DNA from 2 places in the Thioalkalicoccus limnaeus genome. Region 1 is predicted to be linked to the other one. Evidence: predicted binding sites of a transcription regulator. Region 1 holds the regulator's gene; the other holds the start of a gene.
The links. Region 1 encodes sigma-54, which starts transcription at its own class of promoters, with help from an activator protein. Its sites were predicted from a motif close to TGGCANGNTNCNTGCTT; they were not measured.

Region 1 (5,705 bases):
CGAACTGACCTGGCTAGTCGATCAGGCCCCTCCGTGGCACGCCCAAGCCGCGGCCGGCCGGGTCGCGGCCGAGGGCAACGAGATCCAGCTCCACGGCAACGTCGTGCTGCATCGCGCGGCCAGCGCTACGACCCGCGCGATACGGATCGAGACCGATTCGTTACGCGTCGAACCCCAAAACGACTACGCCGAGACCGATGACCCGGTTCGACTCTACAGCGACCGTGATCAACTGACGTCGACCGGCGTCCGCCTCTGGTTCGGCGAGACACTCCGGATCGAATTTCCGAAGCGCACACAGGCCATCTTTCACATGGCCGATGAGGGGCGACCATGATTCAGCCCGGTCACGACCGCCGACACCTCGCTTGCGCGCTCTCGCTGCTGCTGGCGTCGTGGGTCGGATCCGCTGTGCCAAGCCCCGCTGGCGCCGACGACCCGATCCAGATCGAGGCCGACAGCGTGCAGTTCGACGACCAGCTCGCCCTCAGCCTCTACCAAGGCCAGGTCCTGGTCGAACAGGGTCGGCTGCGCATCGAGGCCGACCGAGTCGAAGTTCAGCATCGACCCGATCGCCGGCCGGAACGGATCACCGCTTGGGGGGACCCGGCGATCCTCGTCCAACGCGCCGAAGGCGACGCCCCGGAGCAGCGGGCCGAGGCGCGACAAATGACCTATGACGTCACCCGGGACGAGATCAGTTTGATCGACCGAGCCGTCCTCTACCAGGGTCAGGATCGCTTCAGCAGTGATCGGATCCTGTTCAATCGAGCAACCTCCCAGATCAAGGCCGGGACCAGCGCGAACGGGACGGAGCGCGTTCGCATCGAGATCACCCCCACACCATGACGACACTGCGGGCAACGAATCTCACCAAGCACTATCGCCATCGCCCGGTACTCCGAGGCGTCGATCTCGATGTCAACGACAGCGAAGTCGTGGGCCTCCTGGGGCCGAATGGCGCGGGCAAGACCACCTGTTTCTACCTGATCGTCGGCCTGATTGCGGCCAATACGGGCCGGATCACGCTCGACGGGCGGGATCTGACGCGGCTGCCGATGCACGCCCGCGCCCGCTGCGGCTTGAGTTACCTCGCGCAGGAACCCTCGGTCTTTCGCAAACTGAGCGTCGAGGAGAACCTGTTGGCGATCCTCGAGACACGCCGCGAGCTCGACCGCGCCGGACGGCGCACCCTCGGGACAGCCTTGCTCGAGGAACTCGGCATCGCCCATGTCGCTGGATCGCTGGCCCTGAGCCTGTCCGGCGGCGAACGCCGCCGCCTCGAGATCGCGCGTGCGCTGGCCGTCGAGCCACGGGTCATGTTACTCGACGAACCCTTCGCGGGGGTCGACCCGATCGCAGTCGGCGACATCAAGCAGATCGTGACCCATCTGCGCGAGCGCGGCATCGGCATCCTGATCACGGACCATAACGTGCGTGAGACGCTCGACATCTGCGACCGCGCTTACATCATCAACGACGGCCGGGTCATCGCCGAAGGGACACCCCAGGCCTTGCTCGAAAACGCCGAGGTCCGGGCCGTCTACCTCGGCGAGCACTTCACGCTATGACCCCGGGGCACTCGACACGAGCCGGGGCCGGCACCTCGAGTCATGCTACGATCAGGGTTGCATCGGCTAGAATGATCCAGATCGCATTGAATTGCGAACCATGTTACGGCAATCCGAGCAATGAAGCAGTCGATCCAACTTCGTCTCGGCCAGCATCTGGCCATGACCCCGCAGCTGCAGCATGCGATCAAGTTGCTGCAGTTGTCGACGTTGGATCTGCAGCGCGAGATCCAGGAGGTCCTGGAATCGAACCTGATGATCGAGGAGGGCGACGAGACCGAGGGTTCCCATGGCGCCGAGGAACAAGCAGGCGAACGCCCGGCGGAAGAGCGTGATGCCCTTCTCGAAACCCCGCCGCGGGATCTCGACCGCGAGGTCGATGGGCAACGCACCGACATCCCTGAGGACTTACCGGTCGACACCGAGTGGAGCGACCTTTACGACACCAGCTACCTGCCCGGCGCGACCCGCGACGAAGAGGGGCCGGATTGGCTCGCACAGCGCAGTCGCCCGCAAAGCCTGCACGACCACCTGATGTGGCAACTGAACCTGTCCCGCCTCGACCCGCTCGAGCAGGCGATCGCGACCGCCGTCATCGATGCGATCAATGACGACGGGTACTTGACGACCGATACCGCGGAGCTGAAGGCGACCCTCGGTGACCCCGACCTCGGGTTGGATGAGATCGAGGCCGTGATCCATCGCGTCCAGTCATTCGACCCTCCAGGCGTGGCCGCGCGCGACCTGCGCGAATGCCTCCTTCTGCAATTGCGACAACATCCGCAAGGGGATCCCGTGCGCGATGTCGCGCTCGCCATCTGCCGCGACCACTTCGCCACGCTGTCGCGACGCGATCTCGCCGGGATCCGCACCGCACTTGGCCTCGACGCCGACGAACTGGCACAGGCCATCACGATGATTCGTGCTCTGCAACCCCGCCCCGGGGCCTTGATCGCGGAAATCCAAACAGAGTACGTTATACCCGACGTCTTGGTGCGCAAACGCGACGGCGCCTGGTTGGTCGAGCTGAACCCGGACATCACGCCGCGGCTCAGGGTTAATGCGGACTATGCGAAGCTGATCCGCCGTGCCGATCAAAGTGCCGACAACCTGTGCTTGAAGAGCCACCTCCAAGAGGCACGCTGGTTCATCAAGAGCCTGGCGAGCCGCAATGAGACGGTGCTGCGCGTTGCCGCCAAGATCGTGGAGTTGCAAAGGGATTTTCTGGAACACGGAGAGGAGGCGATGAAGCCCATGGTCCTGCGCGACATCGCTGAGACCCTCGATCTGCACGAGTCGACGATTTCGCGCGTGACGACCCAGAAGTACATGCATACTCCACGAGGCACCTTCGAATTGAAGTTCTTCTTTTCCAGCCATGTGGGCACGGCTTCGGGAGGCGAATGTTCGTCGACCGCGATCCGCGCCCTGATCCGCAAGCTGGTCGCCGGTGAGCCGGCCAGCAAGCCCCTCAGCGACAGCCGGATCGCGACCGTGCTTGGGGATCAGGGCATCAATGTGGCCAGACGCACCGTGGCAAAGTACCGCGAGGCCTTGGGCATACCACCTTCGAACGAACGTAAACGTCTCACTTGAGAGGCGTTCAGAACACTAGGAGTACATCATGCAGATCAACCTGACGGGGCACCATGTCGACATCACCGAGGCACTCCGGGGCTATGTCGAGAACAAGTTCGAGCGTCTCGGGCGGCATTTCGACCACGTCATCAACATGCACGTCATCCTCAGCGTCGAGAAGCTCCGCCAACGCGCGGAGGCCACGATCTACGTCAATGGGGCCAACCTGTTCGCGGAGTCGGTCCATGAAGACATGTATGCCGCGATCGACGGGTTGATCGACAAGCTCGATCGCCAGGTCATTCGCCACAAGGAGAAGAAGAACAATCACCGCGGCGGCAACAGCCTCAAAGGATTAGACGAAGCCCCACCGACCGACGAGTAGGAAGCACCCCGGTCCGAGCGATAGGCAGACCAAACGCCCCGGACCGGGCGCCACTTCGTCCCGAGTGATTGGTCTCATGCGACTCGGTGCGATCGTCGCGACCGACGCGATGCTCACAGCGGCTGACGCCGTTGTGATGCAATACCCCACAATCACCGCGCTGGATGTGCGAAAATCTCCGCCCATTATCCTTGTCCAGTGCATTGGGATTCATGTGATCGATGTCTCCGTCTGAACTCATCGCCGAGCGCCGGATCGGCTGCCGTGTAGAGGTCACCAGCAAGAAGCGCTTGCTCGAGACCTTGAGCGAACTGTTGGCCAGCGCGAACCTGATCCTCACGCCGGAGATCGTCTTCGAACGCTTGATCGAACGAGAACGGCTCGGAAGCACCGGTCTCGGTCACGGTATCGCGCTGCCGCACGCACGCGTACCGGAGATCCGGGAACCGATCGGGGCCTTCGCCCAACTGGCGACGGGGATCGGATACGACGCCATCGACGAAACGCCAGTCGACCTGGCCTTCGCGCTACTGGTACCCGAGGCGGCCAATGAGATGCATCTGCAGCTTCTATCCCAGTTGGCCACGATGCTCAGCAATCCAGCTTTGCGGGTGAGCCTGCGCAACGCCGAGACAGCGGCCGAGGTACTCGGCCTCTTCAAGGACTGGGAACAGCGTACGACATAGTAGCTCACGGGACTCGGCCGGCGCCGCCGGAAGGGCCTGTCAAGGTACCATGAAACTGATCATCGTCAGCGGTCTGTCGGGCTCGGGCAAGAGCGTTGCGCTCCACACGCTGGAGGACCTCGGCTACTACTGCATCGACAACCTTCCGCTATTCCTGCTGACCGAGTTAGCCACCGTCATCGCGCAACTCGAGGACCCGGTCTACGATCAGACGGCCGTCGGCATCGACGCCCGCAACAAGCCCGAAAACCTCGCCACCCTCACACGTATCATCGACGAGGCGCGCGCGCTTGGGCTGGAGTGCCGTGTCGCCTTCCTCGACGCTCAGACGGACACCCTGATCACTCGCTTCAGCGAGACGCGACGCAAGCATCCACTGACCAACGCCGATCGCTCGCTGCGCGAGGCGATCGTGCTCGAACGGCAGTATCTGGAACCGATCCTCAGGGGCGCGACCTGGCATATCGACACCACGCACACGAATGTACACGAGCTGCGGGATCTGATTCGCGAGCAGGTGGCCGGAGAATCATCGCCCCGGACATCGATCCTCTTACAATCATTCGGTTACAAATACGGGGCACCTCACGACGTGGACTTCGTCTTCGACGTCCGCTGCCTGCCGAACCCCCATTGGGAGCCCGAACTGCGCCGCCTGACGGGGCTGAACCCGGCGGTCGCGGCCTTCCTTGACGGACACCCGGAGGTGACACGGATGCGCGACGACATCCTCGCCTTCTTCGACCGCTGGATCCCGGAATTCGAAACGGATGGGCGCAGCTATTTGACCATAGCGATCGGCTGCACCGGCGGGCAGCATCGGTCCGTCTACCTGGCCGAGGCCCTCCGTAATCACTTCGAGGCGGGCGGTCACAAGGTCATGGTCCGCCACCGGGAGCTGCCCTGATGAGCGCCGGCCTCTTGCTGGTCACCCACAATGGCATCGGTGCCGAGTTGCTCCGGGTGGCGACCGGGATGCTGGGTGGCTGTCCACTCCGCGCCGAAGCCCTGGCCGTCGGTCACGATGACGAGCGCGACGACATGCTTGCCACCGCACGGGCCATGGCGGCTCTTCTCGACGAGGGCGACGGCCTACTCGTCTTGACCGATCTCTACGGCTCGACGCCATCGAACATCGCCCATTCGCTCGGCGGTCAGCATCGGGTCCGCGTACTGAGCGGGGTCAATCTACCGATGCTGGTGCGGGCGCTGAACTACGCCCCTTTACCGTTGGATGAACTGGCTGCCAAGGCCTTGAGCGGCGCCCACGACGGGGTCATGCTGTGCCCGAACACGAACGACCGACACGACTCGCGCCGATGATCGAAACAGAGCTGGAGATCGTAAACAAGCTCGGTCTGCACGCGCGCGCAGCCGCCAGGTTCGTCACCTGCGCCAGCGCCTACACCAGCCAGATTCAGGTCAGCAAGGATGGACGCCGCGTCAACGGCAAGAGCATCATGGGGGTCATGATGTTGGCGGCCA
Region 2 (5,705 bases), on a different contig from region 1:
CGTCTGTACCGGGTACCGTCGCAAGCCGCGCTCGACGGCAATACCGTTGATCCGCATCTGGAAAAGGCCGCCTTCGCGGAGAACGCGATTCGGTACCAGACGACCCTGATGTTGTTGGGGTCGCGGATCGGCGGCCTGATGAGCGCCATCCGAGGAGAATGACATGGCCGTTGAACGGGTCTTCGATATCGCTGGATCGGCCTTGTCCGCCGGCAGCGTCCGGCTGAACACCATCTCGAGCAACCTGGCCAATGCCGACACGGTCAGCGCGACCCCGGAAGAGGCCTATCGCTCGCGCGAACCGGTTTTCGCCAATGTCTTGGCGGGGCAACTCGGCGGCGGGAGTGCTGGCGTTCGCGTGCTCGGGGTCGTCGAAAGCCTTGCCGAGCCGCGCAAGGAGTACCAGCCCGATCATCCAGGGGCCGATGCGGACGGGTATCTCTACTATTCGAACGTCAACGTCATGGAGCAGCTTGCGAATCTGATCTCGGCGTCTCGCTCCTATCAGACCAACGTCGACGTCATGAGCACGGCAAGGCAATTATTGCTCAAGACATTGGAACTCGGCCGATAAACGGCGGATCACGAGGGTAGCCATCATGTCCATCGCAGTGAATCCAACGATGACGGCCGATGATCCCGGTCAGATCGAGCCGCGGCCGCCACCTTCGAGCCAATCCCTGGGCCAGGACGATTTTATGACCCTGATGATGGCCCAGCTCAAGGCCCAGGACCCGATGAACCCGATGGACAGTCACAACTTCCTGTCCCAACTGGCTCAGTTCAGCACCGTCAGCGGGATCGAGAAACTGAATCAGTCTTTCGTTGGCCTTGCCGAGTCGTTGACGTCCAGCCAGACCTTGCAGGCCTCTCAGCTGGTCGGCCGCTCGGTATTGGTCCAGGGTGAGGGACTCGTGTTCGATGGGACCTCTGGGGCGGTCGGCGCGATCGATCTGCCGGTGATGGTGCCCGACTTGACCATCAATCTCTATGACGCGACTGGTCAGCTCGTGCGCACGATGAGCATGGCAGGGCAGGGTCCGGGTCTGGTCAACATCAATTGGGACGGACTCGATGACTCAGGCGAGCCGCTGCCGGCAGGCCGTTACCGTCAGGAGGCGACCGGTTCCATCAATGGAGAGCAGGTGGTGTTCGAGTCCATGGTTCGGCAACAGGTCGATGGCGTCTCCGTGGATGCTCAGGGCGGGCCAGTGCTTCTATCCCTGGCCGGTGGGCAGCAGATAACCTTGGATCAGGTGCGAGAGATCCGTTAGGGAAACGCTGAACTATCCAGCGTTTTCCGTGCGGGGCAGGAGCCCCGCCGTGTTCGGTCGCGATCAGCGACTGAACAAGAGGGAAGTCGGAAACCGCGTTTGCGACTTCCGTGCTGATCTTTGGCCAGGACGGCCAATAGATCAGCGTCGCCTTGGTCGACAGATGATTCGTGGGAGATGATTCGATGCTAATGAATAACGCCATCAGTGGCCTGCAAGCGGCGACGACCGATTTGTCCGTGGTCAGCAATAATGTGGCCAATGCGTCCACCGTCGGCTTTAAGTCGTCGCAGGCGCTGTTCGCGGACATGTACGCGGCGAATGCCTCGCCCGGGAAGGCCGTGGGCATGGGTGTGCAGGTCGCTGGGGTCAGCCAGAGCTTCAACCAGGGGTCCTTGAAGTTGACCAACAAAAGCCTCGATTTGGCCATCGTTGGTCAAGGGTTCTTCGGCGTGAACAATGGTGGCGCGATGGCCTACACCCGTGCTGGTGCCTTCGGAACCGATAAGGATGGTTTCATCGTCAACCAGGGTGGCATGAGACTGATGGGGTACCAATCGAATGGCGCGGGCGGGGTGTCGGGCCAGTTGGGGGACCTGCGGATCGACACCGCCAAGATGGCCCCGTCGGCGACGTCGCGAGGCAATCTGTCATTGAACCTCGACGCCGGCGTCGAGCCGCCCGCCGAACCCTGGGCCGGGCCTTTCGATCCGTGGGGCGAAGACGCGAACGCCGGACCACCGAGCCCAGATACCTATAACAGCGCCACGTCGCTGACGGTCTACGATAGCTTAGGCAATCCTCATACCCTCTCGCTCTACTTCGTGCGCGGAGAGGGCAATCAGTGGGAGGTGCATGCGCTGATCGGCGGCGTCACAGTGGGTGGTTCACCGGCCGGCACCCTCACCTTCGATGAGCAGGGCGTCCTCGACCCCGAATCGGCCGAGTTCGAGCTCGCCGGCTGGCAGCCCCTGAACGGGGCCGGCGAGCCCAATGGCGCGGCGGGGAAGGATATGACCTTTTCACTCGGGGATTCGACCCAGTTCGCCAGTCCCTTCACCATCCAGGGTCTGCAACAGGATGGCTATGCGACCGGCGAATTCAGCCGGATCGCGATCGACGACACCGGCCACATCGTCAGCTACTTCACGAACGGCCGATCGCAGGTGGTGGGGCAGGTGGCCCTTTACAACTTTGCCAACCCGCAAGGACTTCAGCCGGTTGGGGACAGCGCTTGGGTCGAAACCCCGGAGTCGGGAGTGGCCCTGGTGGGCGCCCCGGGTGTGGGCGGATTGGGGCGCTTGGAGTCCGGCGCGCTGGAAGAGTCGAATGTCGATCTCACCGAGGAGCTGGTGAACCTGATTCAGGCGCAGCGTAATTATCAGGCCAATGCCAAGACGATCCAGACCGCGGATACCATTACCCAGACGATCTTGAACATGAGGTAGGCGGAAGGAGGGGTCAGCGATGGATAGGATGCTCTATATCGGTATGGCCGGAGCGCGTGAGGTGGCCAATGCGCAGGGGGTTGTCAGCAACAACCTGGCCAACGCCAACACCGCCGGTTTTCGCGCCGATCTGCATCAACTGCAGAGTCAATCCGTCTATGGGCCGGGGTTTCCGTCGCGGGCCTATGCCGGGGCCGAGTCGCCCGGGGCCGATCTCTCGCCGGCGGCCCCGATTCCGACGGGCCGCGATCTGGACGTGGCGATTCAAGGTCAGGGTTGGATCGCGGTCCAGGCCCCCGATGGCAACGAGGCCTATACACGGGCCGGGGATATGCAGGTCTCGGCCGGCGGCATCCTGACCAACGGAGCGGGGCACCCGGTGCTCGGCAATGCCGGCCCGGTGGCGCTGCCGCCGGCCGACAAGGTCGAGATCGGCCAGGACGGGACCATCTCGATCAAGCTGTTGGGACAGGACAACATGGCGGTGCTTGACCGGATCAAACTGACCCGGCCCCCGGACGAACAGATGCACAAGGGCGATGATGGCTTGTTCCGGTTGGCCGATGGCGAGGAGGCCGATGCCGATCACACGGTGACATTGGTATCGGGGGCGCTCGAATCGAGCAATGTCAATGGCGTCGAGTCGCTGGTGCAGATGATGAAGCTGGCCCGTCTGTTCGAGCTGCAGGTCAAGGTCATGAAGGAGGCCGAGAGAACGGACGAGGCCGCGAGCATGCTGGTCCGGCCGGCCTGACGACCGGACGGGTCCGAGCATCGGTTCAAGAATAACCGCCGCACTCGTAGGTCGGGTCAGCGCAGCGCAACCCGATCTCGAAGGCTAATTCCCATGGCCGGGGCCACCCCGCAGCTTGGCATCTCTCGACCGGGGGCCAGGTATCCGGCGTTCGGCTGCGAACTTCAGGTTAAGCCAGGTTGGCCCGAATAATGCTGCCAACTCAGTAGGTGCCGATTCCTTGACGGACCGGCCGCAATGCGACGGAGGTGACATGTTTCCCGCCCTTTGGATCAGCAAGACCGGGCTCGAGGCCCAGCAGACGAACCTCGCGGTGATCTCGAACAACCTCGCGAACGTCAACACGACCGGCTTCAAGCGTGGACAGGCCATGTTTCAAGACCTCCTGTATCAAACCGTGCGCCAGCCGGGCGGGTTGGAAACGGAGGACACGGAGCTGCCGTCCGGACTCACGCTCGGAACCGGGGTGCGAACCGTCGCGACCGCGAAGCTGTTCACGCAGGGCAACATCGTCCACACCGGCAACGATCTGGACGTCGCGATCAACGGTCGCGGATTCATCCAGGTCTTGTCGCCGGATGGCACGGTCGTCTACACCCGGGATGGATCGCTGCAACGCAATTCGGAGGGGCAGCTCGTGACGGCCAGCGGGATGCTAATCGAGCCGGCGGTGACCCTCCCCGAGGCGACCTTGACCGTGACGATCGGATCGGATGGAACCGTCTCCGCGCAGGTCGCGGGCGACGAGGCCCCGACGCAGGTTGGCCAGATCGAACTGGTCGACTTCATCAACCCGGCGGGCCTCGAGGCGATAGGCAATAACCTGTTTCGGGAAACCGCCGCTAGCGGTACGCCGCAACCGGGTATCCCGGGGCTCGATGGGCTTGGGGTCCTGGTGCAGGGGTCGGTCGAGAGCTCGAACGTCAACGTCGTCGAGGAGCTCGTGAACATGATCGAGACCCAGCGCGCCTACGAAATGAACTCAAAGGCCATCGGGACGGCCGACGACATGCTGCGGTTCGTTGCTCAAAACCTCTAACGAGTGATTCGGAGAACCGGTATGACGCCTCTATCCTGGATCGGCGGCGGCCTCGGTGCCGCGGGGCTTCTGTTGATCGGCGGCTGTGCGTCGGTGACGAAGCCGCCACCGGTACCCGGCGATAACCCCGCCTATGTCGCGGCGCGTCCGGTACCGCCGCCGCCGGAGGCGGTCCCGCCGGTCGTCATGCCATCGCCGACCCAATTCACCGGGAGCCTTTACCGTGCCGGGTACGGCATGATGCTTTTCGAGAATGCCGTGGCCCGCAATATTGGTGACATCCTGACCATCACACTGATGGAGAAGACGGCCGCCAAGAAGAATGCCATGACCGGTTTGGCGAAGGATTCGACTGGGTCCTTGGAGGCCGCGATCCGTGCGGCTGGCATGAACGTGGATCCACGCAGCTTGGACCTGGACGTGACGGTGGACCGCGCCTTCGACGGCGTCGGCAAGAGCGAGCAAAGCAATAGCTTGCAGGGCAACATCTCGGTGGTCGTTTCCGAGGTGCTGCCGAACGGCAATCTGCTGGTCGGCGGCGAGAAATGGCTCACGCTGAACCAGGGCGAGGAGTTCATTCGCATCACGGGCATCGTTCGGCCGCAGGACATCCGGCCCGACAACACGGTGTCGTCGTTGTTGGTCGCCGATGCACGGATCAGTTACGGCGGGACCGGAACGCTCGCGGATACGAACCGGCCGGGTTGGCTCACGCGCTTCTTCTTGAACCCCATCTTCCCGCTTTGATCGAGGGGTCCGGCCGCGGCTGCTCGGCCCGGCCCGCCTCGTTGTGAGTGTCACGCTATGAAACGAAGGTCTTGCACGATGATGACCGGCCGCTGGCTTGTCCCCTTGAGCCTGTTGGCGGCGTTCGCGGCGCACGGCGACGGCATGCTCGAAAACGATGACTTTGGCGCGACGCCGTATCCCACTCCAGGTTTGCTCGACGCGCGCGCGAGCGTCGGGACCCGGATCAAGGACATCGCATCGATCGCCGGCGTGCGTTCGAACCAGCTCGTCGGTTATGGGCTGGTGGTGGGTTTGGATGGCACCGGCGATAATACCAATACCAGCCGTTTCACGGCCCAAAGCGTCACCAACATGCTCCAGCAGCTCGGTGTCGCCCTGCCCCCGAACGTGCAGATTCGACCGAAAAACGTCGCGGCCGTCCTCGTGACGGCGACGCTGCC

Region 2: flgG (flagellar basal-body rod protein FlgG) is a predicted target of sigma-54. The motif match lies at 3,657-3,673, and genes of this name have one in related genera.

What each region holds. Positions count from the first base shown of each region.
Region 1 is NZ_JBDKXB010000012.1:4,609-10,313, reverse strand. Features, by position in the region: gene lptC (LPS export ABC transporter periplasmic protein LptC) at 1-337, shown strand, start outside; gene lptA (lipopolysaccharide transport periplasmic protein LptA) at 334-849, shown strand; gene lptB (LPS export ABC transporter ATP-binding protein) at 846-1,571, shown strand; gene ABC977_RS10325 (RNA polymerase factor sigma-54) at 1,692-3,167, shown strand; gene hpf (ribosome hibernation-promoting factor, HPF/YfiA family) at 3,196-3,534, shown strand; gene ABC977_RS10315 (PTS sugar transporter subunit IIA) at 3,756-4,220, shown strand; gene rapZ (RNase adapter RapZ) at 4,270-5,127, shown strand; gene ABC977_RS10305 (PTS sugar transporter subunit IIA) at 5,127-5,543, shown strand; gene ABC977_RS10300 (HPr family phosphocarrier protein) at 5,540-5,705, shown strand, end outside.
Region 2 is NZ_JBDKXB010000005.1:21,359-27,063, forward strand. Features, by position in the region: gene flgB (flagellar basal body rod protein FlgB) at 1-162, shown strand, start outside; gene flgC (flagellar basal body rod protein FlgC) at 164-574, shown strand; gene ABC977_RS05660 (flagellar hook assembly protein FlgD) at 600-1,274, shown strand; gene flgE (flagellar hook protein FlgE) at 1,460-2,722, shown strand; gene ABC977_RS05670 (flagellar basal body rod protein FlgF) at 2,742-3,476, shown strand; gene flgG (flagellar basal-body rod protein FlgG) at 3,730-4,515, shown strand; gene ABC977_RS05680 (flagellar basal body L-ring protein FlgH) at 4,537-5,262, shown strand; gene ABC977_RS05685 (flagellar basal body P-ring protein FlgI) at 5,407-5,705, shown strand, end outside.